Regions from separate parts of the Lysinibacillus sp. A1 genome, predicted to be linked through region 2. Evidence: riboswitches for the same ligand, from Rfam matches in the RefSeq annotation. Region 2 holds a riboswitch; each other region holds the start of a gene.
The links. Region 2 has a riboswitch for cobalamin ahead of PI85_RS02690 (hypothetical protein). Riboswitches for the same ligand answer to the same signal wherever they lie in the genome.
Positions count from the first base shown of each region.

Region 1: linked by a shared signal. The riboswitch ahead of PI85_RS08830 (energy-coupling factor ABC transporter permease) and the one ahead of PI85_RS02690 (hypothetical protein) in region 2 are both predicted to bind cobalamin.
Region 3: linked by a shared signal. The riboswitch ahead of PI85_RS07560 (ABC transporter substrate-binding protein) and the one ahead of PI85_RS02690 (hypothetical protein) in region 2 are both predicted to bind cobalamin.

Region 1 is NZ_JSZM01000011.1:213,768-220,145, forward strand. Features, by position in the region: gene PI85_RS08815 (sirohydrochlorin chelatase) at 1-387, opposite strand, end outside; gene cobJ (precorrin-3B C(17)-methyltransferase) at 402-2,069, opposite strand; gene PI85_RS08825 (ferredoxin) at 2,074-2,445, opposite strand; cobalamin riboswitch at 2,589-2,771, opposite strand; cobalamin riboswitch at 3,033-3,218, shown strand; gene PI85_RS08830 (energy-coupling factor ABC transporter permease) at 3,362-4,108, shown strand; gene PI85_RS08835 (energy-coupling factor ABC transporter substrate-binding protein) at 4,110-4,382, shown strand; gene cbiQ (cobalt ECF transporter T component CbiQ) at 4,388-5,161, shown strand; gene PI85_RS08845 (energy-coupling factor ABC transporter ATP-binding protein) at 5,158-6,006, shown strand; gene PI85_RS08850 (S8 family peptidase) at 6,145-6,378, shown strand, end outside.
Region 2 is NZ_JSZM01000004.1:134,731-141,108, forward strand. Features, by position in the region: gene PI85_RS02670 (C40 family peptidase) at 85-1,221, shown strand; gene ytvI (sporulation integral membrane protein YtvI) at 1,307-2,365, opposite strand; gene PI85_RS02680 (hypothetical protein) at 2,456-3,007, shown strand; gene PI85_RS02685 (glutathione peroxidase) at 3,095-3,640, shown strand; cobalamin riboswitch at 3,743-3,941, shown strand; gene PI85_RS02690 (hypothetical protein) at 4,103-4,660, shown strand; gene PI85_RS02695 (ABC transporter substrate-binding protein) at 4,644-5,594, shown strand; gene PI85_RS02700 (tyrosine-protein phosphatase) at 5,730-6,378, shown strand, end outside.
Region 3 is NZ_JSZM01000010.1:64,378-70,755, reverse strand. Features, by position in the region: gene PI85_RS07570 (S9 family peptidase) at 1-1,480, opposite strand, end outside; gene PI85_RS07565 (precorrin-3B methylase) at 1,543-2,229, opposite strand; gene PI85_RS07560 (ABC transporter substrate-binding protein) at 2,282-3,277, opposite strand; cobalamin riboswitch at 3,441-3,628, opposite strand; gene PI85_RS07555 (translation factor GTPase family protein) at 3,805-5,745, shown strand; gene PI85_RS07550 (hypothetical protein) at 5,851-6,378, opposite strand, start outside.

The DNA of each region.
Region 1 (6,378 bases), on a different contig from region 2:
TTCCTGTTCTTGTTCAGTATCAAATCCAATTTCAACTAAACGATCTTGTAATATCGCAAATATTTCTTCATGAATGCCAATTGTTTGACCATATGTGAATGTGATATTCGGATAATGCTCACGAGCATGCTCGATTTCTGCTGGAATATGTAGCTTGGAATGACCTGCATGAAGTAAAATAATCGGGATGACATGTACCTCTGAAGCACCCTTTTTCACACAGTTTGTAATACCTTCTTCAATATTAGGAGAAGCAAATTCAAGGAAACATGTTTCCACTAAATATTGTTCATCAATGCGAGATTTCATTTGCTCGATAAATGTACGCACCTCATCATTTCCTGCTGCTAAACGGCTGCCATGGCCAACAAATAATATAGCTTTCATCACTTTTCTCCTCACTAGTCGCCGCACGGAGCTGGCTCTATTTTTATTTTGGAAGACATATCTTGATACGTAAAATGCAATATCTTTTTCACCCGCTTGAAGTATTTAAATAGACGTTCGTTTGGATGCGCATTGGCTTTATATTCTTCAATAATATCTGTAATTAAAGGGATTAATTGATCAGGCTCCAAACCTTCTACAACAGGCTGTGCTGCATGAGCCGTACGTCCGACTGGCTTCGCCCCAATAAAGACATCAAATTTACTTTTGCGATAAACAATCCCAATATCATCAAACACGGCTCGATAACAAGCCATCCCACAGCCATTGAAGCCAATATTTAACGTTTTCGGTAATGACATACCACCAAGCTTTTCTTGAATTTCCTCCGCATACGGAATGGAATCTGCTTTTTCACCGTAGCAAAAATCACAAGCCTTCAACGACAACACATCACCAATTGGTGCTAATAAAAAGCCTACTTCCTGTAATTTCTCAGTGATACGTTCAGGCGTTGTTGTAGGTATTTTTAAATGGATTTGATGATCTGGTGTATATTCCATTGATCCTTCTTCTCCTACGACCTCTGCTAACGTCATCATTTGCTGTGGTGTGAAAAATTTATTGGCCACGCCAGGGCTCACTGCCAATTCAAAAATTGATTCTATTTTTTGTTGTACAAGCTTTGGCGTAGCCTTGATAGCACTTGTTCCCTTTACCATTGCAAGCGCAGCTGTAGCCATTTCAAGTGCTGTTTTTTGCGGCTTTGGCATAACGGCTATACTGGGTTTATTCATTCTCCCTGCATTAGGGTCTGCCGCAAAGTCATTTCGTGCTGTTCCTGTCTCTTGATTCATCGCCCATGGCTCATTTTCTTCCCGTAAGCGTTGATGTGGACGTAATGGCTGTTTTTCCTCGCCAAGTGTATATTTACGTTGGTAGCCACGCGGTGTAATCATTTTATTATCATAGAAGAACGTAGATGAGTTTCCGATAATAACCGTTGTCAGCATACCAATATCATGTTCCAACATTTTTGCCAATGTCGTCATCGTCACTTCCTGACGTTCTCGATAGGCACTTTTTACAAGCCCTACTGGTGTGTCAGGAGAACGATATTCTAAAAGAATTCGTTGCGCTTCGACAATTTGTCTTGTACGGCGACCACTTTTAGGATTGTATAAAGCAATAACAAAATCGGCCATAGCTGCGGCTTCCACACGCTTCGCAATTAAATTCCATGGCGTAAGATGGTCACTCAAACTAATGGTACAAGCATCATGCATAATGGGTGCACCAAGTAAACTAGCACATGAATTGATAGCTGAAATACCTGGGACAATCTCCACTTCAATACCAGTTGCCTCTGTCCAGCCTAGCTCAATTAATACTTCATACACTAATCCCGCCATACCATAAACGCCCGCATCTCCACTCGAAATGACCGAAACAATACTTCCTGCCTCTGCTTGACGAACGGCCTCCTGAGCACGTGACACTTCCTCTGTCATACCTGTACTGACAATGGATTTTGCGCTGACTAAATCTTGAATCAGCTCAACATAGGTTTTATAGCCTATGATCATATCACTTTGTTGTAAAGCCTCTACTGCACGTGTCGTAATATGCTTAAAGTCTCCAGGCCCAAAGCCTACTACGAAAATTTTCCCTTTTTGCGCCATGTTTTTACCCCTCTTTCACCTTTTCAATCCCTTTAATGGCTGTCGTTTGCGCTGTTCGCTGTAATGTCCCTTCTCGAAGTGTAAAAACATGATCGTTATATAAGGATTCATGATGCAAATCCTGTACAAGTGTTCTAGCATGCTCCGTTGATGGTACACGATACCAATTCCCCTGAGGGTAAGCAATTACAACACAAGCATCCTTGCATCGTCCATTACAGCGCGTTCTTGTCGTATGTATTTCTTTATCTAGTGCGTTACGCTGTATTTCATCTCGTATAGCTTGGGTAATTTCCTCCCCACCCTTGTTCATACAGCTACTGCCATTGCAAATAAAGAGATGTGTTTTCATCCCCTCTAAATTCCACGTTGTCATCTTATATCTCCCCTCATTTGCTTTTGGAAAAAAGAAAAAACCTTTACTCTGCCGAAGAGTAAAGGTTTGTAGAAGCCAAATAAAAACGAATAGATTGAAAGACAGATCCTCGCTTTTGCTTCAACTTCTCCCTCCGAAAAGTTTGCATGCACAATCTGATAAGCAGGTTTCCTGACTTAAGCTTCATTTTACTGTCGCACCTTCCCTAGTTTGCACAGGTGGCATTGCGATTTCATCAGCTATTACAGTAGCGGGGGCTGTATTGGACTTTCACCAATTTCCCTATTATCTCGAGTTCTTCGAGCACTTATCGACGTTTTATATGAAATTTTTAATCGTATATATAATAGAAAACTGTCTTAATCATATCTTATTATTTTAAAATTTCAATATTTCTTTAAAAAATCATGACAAATTTATCAATTTCATAGGAGGGTTGAAAGCTATTAAAAAATTGAATTTGCCTTCTTTAATCCTAAAAAACGTTAGTTATCAGAATTTTCGACATTGATATTCTATTTTTAATTTTTTATAAAAAAAGTATAGCATATTTATGGAAATTCGTGATACACTTTGTCGTGAAATCTCACAACTTACTATTTTTCGGTGTAAAATGCTCGTCATTTTGCTTAAAAGGGAAGCCGGTTTAAGTCCGGCGCGGTCCCGCCACTGTAATAGGGAGCTTTATAGAACATGTCACTGTCCAATAGATGGGAAGACCTATAAAGTGTTGAACTAGAGCCAGGAGACCTGCCGAAAATAAGTGATCGTTTCAGCCTACGAGGATAGGTGTGCGGCTTAGCAGATGAAAATGTTATTTGCTTTTTTAGCTATGCACTTTTCCAACAACGGAAAAGTGCTTTTTTATTACGCACGCTACATTCTAAAAATCTATTTACAGTTTGGAGGAAGAAAATTGAAGCTGTCTTGGTGGAAATTTAGTTATTTTCTATTGGCTTTTTTAATGGTGCCAAAGCGTGCCTTCGCCATGCATATCATGGAAGGGTTTTTACCAATCGAATGGGCTATTTTTTGGTGGGCAATCTCCATCCCATTTATTATTTTAGGATTGCGCTCTATTCGTAAAACAATTGAAGAAAACCCTGAAACAAAAATGATTCTGGGGCTGTCCGGTGCGTTTGCCTTTGTCCTATCAGCCTTAAAAATCCCTTCAGTTACAGGGAGCTGCTCACATCCAACAGGAGTAGGTCTCGGGACAGTATTATTTGGACCGTTAGCGATGAGTGTCATCGGGACAATTGTTTTATTATTCCAATCTTTACTTTTAGCACATGGTGGGATCACAACATTAGGGGCTAATGCTTTTTCGATGGCTATCGTAGGCCCGTTTATCGCCTACTTTGTATTTAAAGGGGCGCAACAAATGGGGTTATCGTTTTCATTAGCTGTTTTCTTTGCGGCTATGCTTGGGGATTTAGGTACATATGTGGTGACTTCCGTTCAATTAGCACTAGCCTTCCCATCTGAAGTTGGAGGCTTTATGGCTTCCTTTACAAAGTTCGCAAGTATTTTTGCCTTAACACAAATCCCATTAGCTGTGAGTGAAGGAATATTAACAGTTATTGTCATGAACTTCTTGAAAAAATATAATATTAGCGAATTAAAATCTTTACGTGTTTTCTCTACAAAGGAGGCGCACTAATATGAAACGAAATTTATTACTTTTAGCCATCGTGGTGCTATTGGCCATTATCCCTCTTTTCGTCCAAAAAGGAGCAGAATTTGGAGGAGCCGACGGTGAAGCAGAAGCAGCCATTGGGGAAATCAATGCAGAATATGAGCCATGGTTTGATAGTTTGTGGGAACCACCTAGTGGTGAAATTGAAAGCTTATTATTCGTGCTACAAGCAGCTATTGGTGCTGGTTTTATCGGCTACTTTATTGGCTATATGCGTGGCAAGCATAAAGAAGGTTAAGGATTATGTTACTCATTGATAAGTATGCGTATCTCAATAAGCTAGCGTTCGTTCATCCGCTAGAAAAAATGATATTTTCATTAGGACTACTTTTATTCACGCTTATTATGAGAGATGAACGACTTTCACTCATTACATTTTTTGTAATGAGTGCTTTTATCATTTGGGGCGCGAAAATTCCACTAAACTATTATGCGAAGCTATTATTACTACCTGGTTTTTTCTTATTCACAAGTCTCTTATCCATCATTATTTCGATAGCGCCAGCAGCGCATACATTACCAGCCCATATGGGGGCATTTACGTATATGAACTGGACAATTTTTATTGGGAGAGCCAGTATCGCTACCGCCCAGCAACTATTCTTTATTGTACTTGGCAGTATAAGTTGCTTATATTTTTTAATTTTAACGACATCAGTACAAGGAATATGTTATGTGCTCCGACAATGGCGGCTCCCTACTTTATTAGTTGAGCTAGTAGAACTCACCTATCGTTTTATTTTTATTTTTTTAGAAAGCATGCAAAAAATTCATTTGGCCCAGCAAGCCCGGCTTGGCTACCACTCACCCATGCAATGGTTACGTTCAGTATCCATGCTAATTGCCGCGTTGTTTATTGAAATGTTTCAGCGCAGTCGAGAGCTTAATCATGCCATGCAGGCCCGTGGTGGTGAAACTGTTTATTGGCATGAAACGGGCGCCTATAGCAAAAAAAACTGGCTTGGCATGACGGCTATTTTTTTATTCCTCATCATATATGGAGGGTACTTCTCATGACAGCATTTTATTTTAAACTTAACAACTTGTCGTATGCCTATGCAGATGGTACGAAGGCTTTGACAGATATTACATTAAACATTCCAAAAGGGAAAAAAATCGCTATACTCGGTCATAATGGAGCAGGAAAATCCACTTTATTTCAGCACCTTAATGGTATTTTGAAACCAACAGCTGGGACCATTTCATTTGATGGGGAAAAGCTTCAATATACTAGAAAGGCATTAAAGGCTCTCCGCCAACAGGTTGGAATCGTCTTTCAAGATGCTGATAATCAGCTTTTTTCAGGAACTGTTAAGCAAGATATCGCCTATGGTCCAATGAATCTAGGATGGTCTACGGAAAAAATTGAAGAAAAAATAGCATGGGCTGTTGCACAAACTGAAGTGACTGAGCTACTAGATAAACCCATTCACTTTTTAAGCGTAGGGCAGAAAAAGCGTGTGGCCATGGCAGGTGTATTAGCGATGGAACCGACTGTCCTTTTATTAGATGAACCAACGGCGGGTCTTGATAGCTATTACGCTACACAAGTTTTTCAATACTTAGCCAAAGTAGAAGGCCATGAAAGAACGATTATCCTTGCGACTCACGACATTGCCCTTGCCTATGAATGGGCCGATCAAATGATTGTCATGGAGGCAGGAAAAATTATTTATAATGGTGACCCTGTCGCCTTATTTTATGAAGAAGAATTGCTAAAACGGGCACATCTTGAACGACCATGGGTATTTGACATGGCTTTGGCTCTACAAAAAAAGAAATTATGGCAAGAAAATATTTCAATTCCTCGCTCTAAGCATGACTTACTGCAATTGATTGAACAGCTATATGTAGAGGCGTAATGGTATCATCCATAAAAAGTAACGGACAGTCCGTTTTTAAATTACAGAGAAAATTTTTCCTCATTTGCGAAACTTTTCTAACGTTTAACCGTATTAGTATAGTCGAGACATATTATAGAACATCAAGGAGAGATACAATTGAAAAGTTGGTTAAAAAAATCAGTCGCTGTCGTAGCATCCGCTGCATTAATGGTTCCTGTCGCTTCAGCTTTTGCTGAGGAGACACCACAACAAAGTGCGAAGAATGTAGTAGCAAGCAATTCACAACATGCAGGTAAGAATCTTACAAATGAAGACAAATGGATGAGTAAGGATACGATTATTATCAAGCATTCTGGCCTTGATAAAAACGTACATAAAAAAATTGGATCT
Region 2 (6,378 bases):
AACAATTGATTAAATATAGGATCGTTCAACAGATTACATAGAGTATTCAGAGCGAAATTGATAAATGAAGGGAATTGAAGGTACGTGGGTAAGCGCAATAAATGGCGTAAGTCGATGGTGCTCGCTTTAGCACTAGCAGGCGGCTTATTATTTAATACAATTCAACCAACAGAAGTACATGCTGAAGAAACTTCTCAACAAATGATTGAGAAAAAGGCTGAAATAGATGCACAAGTTAAAAAATTACAAGAAGAACTAACGAATTTACAAAAAGAGATCGACGAAAAAGTAAAAGTTTTTAAACAAGTACAAGAGGAAATTAAAGAAGTAGATGCTAGTATTGTTGAAACAAAAAAACGTATTGAGCAACGTTCTAAAATCTTAAGTGAACGTATGGCTGCATACCAAGCACAAGACAACACAGTGGGTGTTTATTTAAATGTAGTTCTTGAAGCAAAAAGCTTTGCTGATTTAATGGACCGTGTCGTAGCGGTTAAAACATTAATGGATGCTGACCAAGAATTAGTGGATCAACAAGAAGCTGACAAAGCGAGCTTAGAGCAACAAAAAGCCATTCTAGATGAAAAACAAAAAGAGCTTCAAAAGCAATTCCAAGAGCTTCAACAAAAGGAAAGCGAAATGGAAGTGAAAAAGGCTGAAAATGAAGCAAAATCATTAGCCCTAAAAGCTCAAATTGCTACAAAACAGGAAGAAGAACGTTTAGAAGCTGAACGTAAGGCAGCTGAAGAAGAAGCGGCTCGTTTACGTGCTCTTCAAGCAGCAACGCCAGTAGTACAAGCTACTCAAAATAACGGTGATGGTCAACAACCACAAAAAATTATCGTTGGTTCAGGCGCTGGTACTGCCTCTTCAGGTGATGCTATTTCTACAGCAAAACAATTCCTTGGTCGTCCATATGTTTGGGGTGGTAGTAACCCAACTTCTGGATTTGACTGCTCAGGTCTTGTACAATGGTCTTACAAACAAGCAGGCGTTTCTTTACCACGTACTGCATCACAACAATATTTAGCAACACAACGTATTTCTGCTGGGGAAGCACGCGTTGGTGACTTAGTATTCTTTAGCTATGGCTCAGGTGTAGCGCACGTAGGTATCTACTTAGGTAATAACACAATGATTGATGCTCAAAATAATGGTGTTGTCATTGAATCACTTGATTGGTGGAATCAATATTTAGTAGGCTTTGGTCGAATTCAATAAGCCTCTATAGTATATAGACGATTAACATGATAAAAAGGTCATCTTTGTAAGGGAAAAATACAAAGATGACCTTTTTTTATTGGTATCAAATTTTGAAGTTTACTTTTATGATGCCTGTTTCCTTTAAGGCGATAAAGAAAATAATGACAAATGGCCCGACAAGTAAACCGATAATTCCAAATAACTGTAGTCCAATAAACATGGCAATTAATGTAGGTAAAGTTGATAACCCAATATGGTCTCCCATTAGTTTAGGCTCGACTACACGACGAATAATGAGTAAAATAGCAGCTAAGATGAATAATTTTACAGCAATAGATGTGTTTCCCATTAAAAGGTGATAAAGCCCCCATGGTGCTAAAATAATAATGGAGCCTAAAAAAGGGACAATATCTATTAGCCAAATAATAATGGTCATGGTTATGGCATATTTCGGCTGGATTAATAAAAGTCCAATAAGTGTAACGCCTCCGATAATGAAGCTTACAAATAAATGTGCTTTCATATAGCCGAATGTCGCATCCTTTAAACGGTTTAAAATAATTTTTATTTTCTTTGCTGTATTAGGCTTTAAATACTTATAAGTAATGCGCTTCAATTTCGGCAGATCTAGCATAAATAGGAATAGGGCAATCATATAGACGAGAAGACTGATAAATAGACTTGGAATCTCTGAAAAGAAGGCCGAAACTTTGCTATAATTAAAGAAGCTTAAAAACGTTTCTTCAATTTTCTTTATGAAATCCATTGTGGTTTTTTGAAGCGAAGTACTTACTTCAGGTGGAAAGTCTTCCGTGTATTTAGAAATATTTTCTTGCATATGAAGCCACATATCTGATAGCTTGGAAATATAATAGGGAGCTTGCTTAGACAATAAAATTATTTGCGTCATGATCTGCGTAATTGAAATATAGCAAATAATAGAAATGATAATGACACTCACTATGTATATAAAGGCAACTGCAATTTTTCGAGACATTTTCCAGCGCCTTTTAAAGAACATGACGATTGGTTCAAGGAAAAATGCGCTGATAGCTGCTAATATTAACGGCATAGATACCGGAATAATAAAGTAAGCGGCTATAATTAGGGACAGAATCACTAGCAATCGAAAAATCAATTTCCTAGCATTAAATTTATTCATAAACTCACCTTCTTTGCGAAAAAAATTAAGTTAAGTGTAACATAAATCAAGTTTTATGACGTTCTGAAACAATAAAGGTAGGGATAAATTATGGAAAAAGAGATTTTGCAACTTTTTAGTAATCTAACAGAGCGTGATCGAGATATTCAATATGAATCTTACGAGGAACTGATGAAAATTATGCAGGAGCCCGTAGATTGGACATATGCAGTGTGGGAACAGCTTGTACAAGCACTTACATATAAAAATGGGCATGCACGTGCACTTGCCGCACAAATTTTATGTGCTTTAGCTGCAAAAAGTGATCCCGAAGAAAGAGTATTAGAAGATTTTTTAAAGATTTGGGCAGTGACTTATGATGAAAAGCCCGTCACGGCAAGGCATACATTACAGGCTATTTGGAAAATTGGTTTAGCAGGCCAAGTACAAAGCGATTTAGTCGTATCTTATTTAGCCAAGAGATTTCAAACTTGTTTAGATGAAAAGCATCCTACTCTCATTCGCTATGATATTATTGTATCTTTAAAAAAATTATATGATCAAACGAGTGATCCTAAATTATTAGACATAGCACATCGCTTAATCAATGAAGAGCAAAATGTTAAATATAAAAAGAAATATAAGTCAGCCATCCGTTCTTAGTAACGAGATGGTGTTTTTTGTGCAAACCTTTGGTAATGAGGAGATTAGTCAACTATAATATATGAAAAAAACAAAAGGGGTTAGGGAATGAGCATTTATAATTATTTAGTACGAAAGCCGAATGGTGAAATTTTATCAATGGAAACTTTTCGAGGAAAAACAATGCTAATTGTTAACACGGCCAATCAATGCCGATTTACATATCAATTTGAAGACTTACAAAAAATGTACGATAAATATGGCAAAAATAATTTTGTCGTTCTAGGATTTCCTTGTGATCAGTTTGGCCATCAAAATCCTGAAGATGGAGAGGAAACTGCGCATCTTTGTAAGGTCAACTATGGAGTTACGTTTCCCATTTTTGAGCTAGTCCAAGTAAATGGTGAGACGACACATCCTTTATTTAATTATTTAAAACATGAAGTCGATTTTCGTGAATTTGGAAAAGCAAGCATGCAGGAGAAAATGCTTGCTGAGGCAATTGTTCAACTTGCTCCAAGCTTTTTAGATGGTCGTAATATTCGCTGGAATTTTACTAAATTCCTAGTAGATGCAAGCGGAAAAACCATAGCTCGCTTTGAGCCTACAGACTCACAGCTTGATATTGAGCAAGCAATTGAAAAAGTATTGTAGTAGAGTGATTTTATGGGAATTGAAATACGTCTAAAACGGCTATCATTTTTGTACGCAACTATTTTTTCCTATCAATCTATGATAAACTGCTTTACAAGTGAATTATTCTTGCAGAATAAAGGTGCTAGCTAGCATAATCGGGAATTCGGTATAAGCCGAAGCTGTTTCCGCAACTGTAAGTACAGCTATTATAAAGATGAACCACTGTTTCATAGGAAATGGGAAGGTTCTTTATAGCTCTTATAAATTTTATAGGAGCGTTGTACAAGCCAGGAGACCGACCTTTATTTGAACGTATAACAACTCTTCGGAAGCTAGGAGGATATACGGCAAATACATAGGCAGTGTCGTGTTTCTATGACAATCATTATGTTATTTTCGTCGTTCCTTTGCGTGAGGAGCGACGTTTTTTTATGTTCTATAAAAGTGAGGATTTTCATTAAGAAAAAGGGGGACAGCAGGTTGAAAAAAGATGCACGTTATTCTTGTTATCCTTTTATGCGAGAGAAGGCTTCAACTGTCGATTTTGAGATTCGCACAGATAGTTTAACAACGCATTTAGGGGTTGCGCTAGCTATAGTAAAGAAAGAGGATGTACAAGTTGTTGCAGATGATTTAATGCAGATTTTACCTATGGCTTATCATGTGAATGGCTCGGTTCGTGGGAAGCTAGCAGTTACAGATGAGGATCTATCCTGGTTAAGTGAGCGCTATGATTTTTATGTAAGTCATGTGAAGGAAGAGATTCAAAGTTTTGTTTTACCTCAAGGAACAGAGGCTGCTGCTGCTTTACATCTTTGTCGTAGTGAGGCGAAAAAATCATATCGAACTTTACACAAGGTTTCGGAAGAACGAGAGATACCGACTATTCTCTTCGATTATTTAGGCTTATTAGCCAATGTATGTTTTGTAATGGCTGTCTATACGAATCAACAAGCTGGAATAGCTGAAATTCCGTTTATGAGTAAATCATATCCAATGAAAAAGAAAAAGGTGAATAATAATGAAGAAACTATTTAATTTACAATGGCTATCGGTTTTATTGCTAGCGCTCGTTTTAGCAGGTTGTGGAACTGCGGAAGATACAAAAAATAAAAATGGTTCTCAAGATGAACAAAAGATTGAGCAAACAAGTTACAAAGTAACCGATGATCGTGGCGTAGAAATAGAGTTTAAGGAAGTGCCAAAAACAGTTGTGTCCTTACAACCAAGTAACACAGAAATTCTATTTGCATTAGGGGTTGGCGATAAAATTGTAGGTGCCACTGAATATGATACATATCCAGAAGCCGCCCAAAAAATCGAACGTGTTTCTGATACTGTGAATTATAACAGTGAGCGAATTTTAGCGTTAAAGCCAGATGTTGTTATTGCGTATACGATTGGTGAGAAGGATGCACTTAAGCCACTCGAGGATGCAGGAATTAAAGTATTTGTTATTCAATCAGCGGCTACATTTGATGATGTATATGGAGATATCGAACAAATTGCAGCTGTTATGGATGTTAAGGATAAAGGCAAGGCATTAAACGAGGAAATTAAAGCAAAAATCGCTGATGTGCAAACAAAGGTTAAGGAAGTAAAAACACCAAAAAATGTTTATTTAGAAATTAGTCCGAAGCCAGAAATATATACAGCAGGCTCTAGCACTTTCCAACAAGAAATATTAAATGCGGCAAATGTAAAGAATGTGTTTGCAGATTTAGATGGCTGGAAGCAAGTATCTGAGGAAGATGTAATTGCGAGAAATCCAGACGTCATTTTAACAACAGTCAACTATACAGAAAATCCAATTGGAGAAATCCTTGCTCGTGATGGGTGGAATACGGTAACAGCTATTCAAAACAAGGCAGTTCAGTCCCTTGACACAGATATCTCAAATCGTCCAGGTCCACGTATCGGTGAAGCAGTTGAGCTTGTTGTTAAAGCTGTGTATCCAGAGTTATATAAATAAGATCGTAGAAAATGCTAGTTGTTTATTACAGCTAGCATTTTTTATTTTATTACCTAGTGTGAAAATTGGTATTCATGTAGTTTGTTCGATAGAATAAAGGTAAGAACGCTTATTAATATAGGGAGGTGTAGTTCAGTGAAGCAAGTACAAAAAAATATTCCGTTTGAGGCCGTTTATAATTTCCGAGATATGGGGGGATATCAAACGAGAGATGGGCGTGTTATAAGAAATGGCTTATTTTATCGCTCTGCCGCACTTGGTAAAATGACATCGACAGATAAAGAATTATTTGAAACATTAGGTATTAAAACAATTTTTGATTATCGTGACACAAATGAAGTACAACATAATCCTAATCCTGTGTTTCCACAAACTCGATATATTCAAATCCCTGCGAAGGGAAAGCATGCATTTGAAATGCCAACCAATACAGGTGGTAGAGAATTTTATAAAGTAGTTAACGCTGATATGTTCAAGGAATTTTATGCACAAATGCCTTTTCATAATCCCTCTTTTAAAGAATTAATGACGACTATACAAGACCCTGATAATTTAGGGCTAGTCCATCATTGCGCAGTTGGAAAAGACCGAACAGGAATTGGCGGAGCTCTTATTTTATTGGCTTTAGACGTACCTGAAGAGACCATTATGGAAGATTATTTAAATACGAATATTCATTTGCGTCCCATGGTAGAAAGAATGGCTCAAACGATCCAGCACCAGTATAATGAACAAGAATTACAGCAATTTTATGCATTAATGTCCGCTCGTGAGGATTATTTAC
Region 3 (6,378 bases), on a different contig from region 2:
TGCCCCCATAATCACCACGTACGGCATCCACAAATGTTTGCCCATAGCCATGACTTCCGCGTGGATTTGTATATAGGACTGCAAAGCCTTGAGCAGCTAGGATTTGGAATTCATTAAAATAGGTGTTGCCATACATCGCATGCGGACCACCATGGATTTCAAGAATAAGGGGATATTTCTTTCCTTTTTCATAACCCACTGGCTTCATGATCCAGCCGTTAACCTTCCAGCCCTCAGCTCCTTCAAACTCAATGCTCTCTGGCACAGCTAACTCTTTCGTCTTTAAAATGTCTTCATTGACTGTCGTCAATCGTACTTTATCACCTGTTTTTAAGTTAACGTAATATAAATCGCCTGGATTCGTTGTCGTACTTATGGCGACAATGGCTTGATCATTTTGAGCATCTAATGAAAAACCATAAACGTATTGATCATCGTGAATAGCTGGATAAATTTCACCATCTACATTCCCAAAGTAAATTGCCGCATTGCCGTGATCTGTTACTTGGAAATAGAAACTATGATTATCATTCATCCATTGTACACTTGGTGCTGCTACCCCTTGCAGGAAATCACCGATGACATAATCACCGACAGGGGCATCAAATTCACTTGTTACACAGCTTAGCAGATTTTGTTCCATATCATAAATCCATAGCTTCGCTTGTGTGGCATTTTCGAACTCACGTTTTCCTCCAACAAAGGAAAGGAAGCGGCTATTAGGCGACCAAGACGTTTGGTAATAAGAGCCAATCCCCTCTGTTACCTTACGACTCTGTTTTGTTTCTAGATCGAATAAATAAATATCCGCATTAAACGAAAAATCTAAGTCCTCTGCTCGATCTGCTAAGTACGTAAGATAACTGCCATTTGGCGACCATGTACTCAGATGGAAATGCTCGTTCCCTTCTGTCACTTGCTCTAAGTCACCAGATTTTAAATCGACAATGGCAATGTGAGTATGCTGGTCCATATCCATAAATCCACCCGCATCCGACTTATGTTTCATCCTATCGATTTCGAGTGGCTTTAGTTCTTTTTCTTCTTTCTTGTCATCGTCAGCTTTGTCTAAGATAGTTTCATCTTTACCTAGCATCACTGAAAAGGCAATTTTCTCTCCACAAGGAGACCATACGGGCGTTGACGCACCGTTCTTGCAATACGTCACTTGCTTCGCCTCTCCCCCTGTTTTCGACAGTACAAAAATTTGTGGCTTGCCTGATCTTGTCGAAGAAAAAGCAATTTGACTGCCATCTGGCGACCAGACAGGAGAGCTTGTCCGATCGTCACCATAAGTCCATTGCTGAGGACGTTTGTCTTTTAAATTTAAATAAAATAAGTTAGATACATAGTCTTTTTTCTTCTCATCAATACGTGTCTCTACATACACTACCTCAGTCCCATCAGGTGAGAGCTGTGGATCTGCCACTGATTTCAAGTGATAAAGATCTTCTGGTTGAATCCCTTGTTTAGATGTCATGTTCTTGCTCCTTTGTATTGTCATTTTCTATGCTCTACTACAATATTTCGACACCCTAAGTATTATTCCTGCAACTCTATCGATTTTTTTACTAGTTCCCAATCAGCATTCATTTTTGTTCTGCGATAAAACTTATAAAAAGGTTCATTGGAACGAGCTTGGTTCTGATAGAGACGAATGATTTGTAGCAAAAAATCCTCAATATGATCAATCCCTACCCTTTTCGCGAAGAGAGTACCCGCCTGTGCCTTCGCCCCCATAGGGATGGCTCCTAAATAAACATCAAAGCTCTCATGCTGATAGACTAAACCAATATCATCATATGTAGGATTATAGCAAGCCGATGCACAGCCATTCACATTGACTCGTATTCTTGTAGGCACAGTTATACCGTCCAATGCCTGATAGAGTTGTTCTGTTTGAGGAACTGCCTCCATTTTTTCACCATCACAAAAATCACATGCCTTCATGGCAATATGAGGTCCTGAGGAAGCAACAAACAGTCCAGCCTCCTGTAAGGCATGGGTCGCTTCTGTCAGTTCGCTAGAGGGGATCGATAATAATATGCTATAGGAGGCCGAATATTTAATGGCCCCCTTCTCCCCTACAATTTCAGCTATTTTTTGAAACTGGGCTGGCGTATAATGCTTATTAATAATGCCAGGGCTTACCACTAATCGTGTATAACCACCTTGCTGATTTAGAGTTTCGAACGTTTTATCTGGTATGTTTTGACGAAATGCATTCATTGTTATCGCTCCTTAAGAAAAAGGAGCTAGCAAAGCGCTAGCTCGAATGTTTTTAAAAGTTGGCAGGGTAGAAGCCCTTGGCTAAAATTTGAATGGCCGCTGCAGCACGTACCCCTTCGGATGCCGCTGAAAGTGGAAGAATGACAAAACGATCATTTTTGACTGCTTCCATTTCCTTCAACGCTGGATCATTTTTTAAGAATTTTATCTTTTGTTCAGCAGTTGTTTCACCATAATCAATGACAACCACCACCTCTGGATTGCGATCTACTGCATCTTCCTTGGATACCGTTGTCCATCCTGACTCCACATCTCCAAAGATATTTTGACCACCAGCGATTGTTACTAGCTCATTCATAAAATTTTGACCAGCCGTGAATACATCTTTATCACCACTGTCAAAGACTAGCACACGTAAATTTTCACTGTCTTTTGGTAATTTCGCTTGAATTTCTTCGACATCTTTTGTCATCTGTTCAATTAATGCTTCACCGCGATCTTCCACGCGGAATATTTCCGCGATATGACGAATATCCGTGAAAATATCCTCTAATGTTGGCTTTGTCATATTGGAAGCCGTATGTAAATACGTATGAATTCCTAATTCTTCAAGCTCCTCTGGTGTTCCAACACCTTTCTCACCAAAGCCACTTTTCCAGCCTGCATACAAGAAATCTGCCTCGGCATCAATGACTTGCTCCTTTGTTGGATATTGATCTGAAAGAACTGGAACTTTATCGTAGGCTGCTTGAAGTGGCTCGTAGATTTTATCATCTAAATAAGCTGTCCCTACCATGGAATCCTCTAAGCCTAATGCAAGCATAATTTCTGTTACATGCTGATTTAGGCTAATGGCCTTTTTAGGTGCTTCCTTATAGGTTTGGGTAGTTTCATTATTTTCAATGATGATCTCAGATGCTGTCGCCTCAGACGGTTCAACTTTTTCAGTTTGTGTTGCTGATTCAGGCTTGTCCTTTGCGCCACACGCTCCTAATACAGCGATTAAGGCGATGACCATGACTAGCCAAATACTTCTCCATTTTTTCATGTCCTTTTCTCCTTTGTTGTCATAAATATAGAAAGAAATCAGAGACTTCTTTGCTACTAGGATAATTGGAAGGGCATAAAAAAACCCTCTTGTCGCCAAGAGAGTTGCATAGTGAAAAAACGGTATTAGTACCTTTATCACTATCCCCATCCTCGTGGTTCTTAGTTAACATACATATACTGGCAGGTATCCTGGCTTAGGTTCATCATCTATACGCCTTCCCATAGTAAAACTACAGTGGCATGCTGTATAGACTCCCCATTTACAGTTGCGGGACAGCATCGGAATTACACCGATTTCCCTTTTAAGCAAATGACTAAGGCCATTTGCACCAATATGTTCTATTTATGCTATTGATAGACTAGCAGTTCATGCGTTAATTCTAAATCAGTAATAGAATGCAAAAAATATAATCATCATTATATTAGCACTATTTCGACAAAAAGACGAATCATTTTACAAGATATAGTTGTGCTAGTATTCTGATACAATGAGAAGATAGCTACCTATAGAAACGAGGATATATTATGTACAAGACGATTGGGGTTCTTGCTCATGTTGATGCAGGAAAAACAACCTTTTCTGAGCAAGTGCTTTTTCATACAAATAGTATTCAAGCGCGGGGACGTGTCGATCATCAGGATGCCTATTTAGATAATCATGAGCTTGAGCGCAAACGGGGCATTACGATATTTGCCGAGCAAGGACGCATGACTATTGGCGACGATACATATACGCTGATTGATACACCAGGACATGTCGATTTCTCCCCAGAGATGGAGCGTGCCATCCGTGTCATGGATTATGCCATCATTATTATTAGTGCAGTAGAGGGTATTCAAGGTCATACTGAAACGGTATGGCAGCTTTTACGAAACTATCATGTCCCTACATTCTTTTTTATTAATAAAATAGATCGTGACGGAGCAGATGTAAGGGCTGTGATGACCCAGCTCCATAAAGATTTCTCGGAACATGTATTATTCGTCGATGAACCACTTCAGGAGAATTATGTTTCGAGCACAATCATGGAATGGCTAGCGGAGCGTGATGAAAATCTCCTGGATGCCTTTTTGAATGAAACTTTGGAGCATGGTCTGTGTATGAAGCAGCTACAATCGATGATTAAAAATGAATCCGCCTTCCCCTGCTTTACTGGTTCGGCATTAAAAGATGAAGGCATTCAAGAATTGATTGCTCAACTTCCACTCATAACGGGTACTCACTTCGCGCCGGAAGCACCGTTTCAAGGAGAAGTCTTTAAAATACGACATGATGGCCATCAGCGTCTAACATTCATCAAGGCTTTAACAGGAAAATTACATGTTCGAGATGAATTTACGTTTGGAGACCTTACAGAGAAAGTAACAGAAATTCGTCTTTATAACGGCAGTCGATTTGAAACTGTTCAGCATGTTGAGGCCGGTGAAATCTTCGCTGTTAAAGGACTCAGCCAGGCAAACATTGGCGATCACATTGGCAGTAACAGGCTATCACAACCCTATGAGCTTGTCCCTACATTACAGGCAAAAGTTCAATACGAGGGTGAGCAACATATTAAAGAAGTATTAAAGATTTTCCGTCTACTAGAGGCCGAGGAGCCATCATTGCGTGTCGTATGGCAGGAAAAGTTTCAGGAAATCCATGTGCATATAATGGGTGTCATTCAGTTAGAGGTCCTGATTGAAGTATTATTGAAGCGCTTTACACTAAACATCACTTTTGGGGAGCCGCAAATATTATATATGGAAACAATTGCGACAACCGTTACAGGCTACGGACATTTTGAACCACTTAAGCATTATGCAGAAATTCATTTATTAATGGAGCCAAATGAACGTGGGACAGGCATTACCTTTAGCAATGCCTGTCATGCAGATGATTTATCAGTGGGCAACCAACGCCTCGTAGAAAAGCACTTGTTTGAACGTGATCATCATGGCTTACTCACAGGCTACGCAGTAACAGATATTCATTTTACGCTCTTAACGGGACGTGGACATAATGAACATACGTCTGGCGGTGATTTCCGAGAAGCCACTTTCCGAGCTCTGCGCCAAGGACTGGAACAAGCACAGAACGTCCTGCTTGAGCCCTATTATCGCTTTAAAATGAAGGCTTCCAATGACTTTATCGGCCGTATGATGACCGACATTCAACAGGCTGCTGGCACCTTCGACGACCCTGTACTCACTGAAACAGACGTTGTATTAACAGGACGTGCACCAGTAGCGACCTTCATGAGCTATAGCACGATTTTTGCCGCCTATACAAATGGGAAAGGTGCGCTTACCCTCCAATTTGATGGCTATGATGTGTGTCATAATGCAGAAGAAGTAATAACTCAAATAGGCTATGATAAAAATGCCGACCCTGAATACAGTTCTTCCAGCATTTTTTGTGCAAAAGGTAAAGGCTATTCTGTCCCTTGGCAAGAGGCGCAAGCAGCCATGCATTGTCAGAGTTAAGTTCATGTACTAGCATGGCAAATCTGTTGAACTGGTACTTCAGATGAAGATAGAATATCTATACAAATAATAAAGCAAGCCCTCCGCTTCATGGAGGGCTTGCTTTTAAATGGCACCAACAGCTTTCTTTGAAGGCTTGTGCACCGGATAGGCAGGTTCAACCACCACGTAACCTTGTGTATTCATGAAGTCGATAACTACTTTTCCAGGCTGGCTTTTTAATATTTGTAGTTGATCAATTAATGTTAATAATAGCTCGTGTCCGTTCCCACGTGGATGCCAATTAAAGTGATAATCATTTAATTCCTGAACGGCTTGAAGAAACTGTGAGTATTCCTGCTGCACAAATGCGATTAGTTTATCCTGATGAGGAATTTGCTCTAAATCGTTCATATACGTTTCATAAAAACGGATGACAATCGAGCACAATAAATCATTGACACGTGCAGCACTTAACACTGGATTGGGCTCCTGTGAAAGACGGTCAAGATTAGGCTTTGCTCGTGTTGAATCAATGCGTGTAATTAAGTGGTACTGCTCCCCATTCACCTCATAAACAATAGGGTTGGTTGGCATATACATCATAAAGCTATTCGTCTTCGTTTTCAGTTGATCCGTTAACGTTGCCTGAGC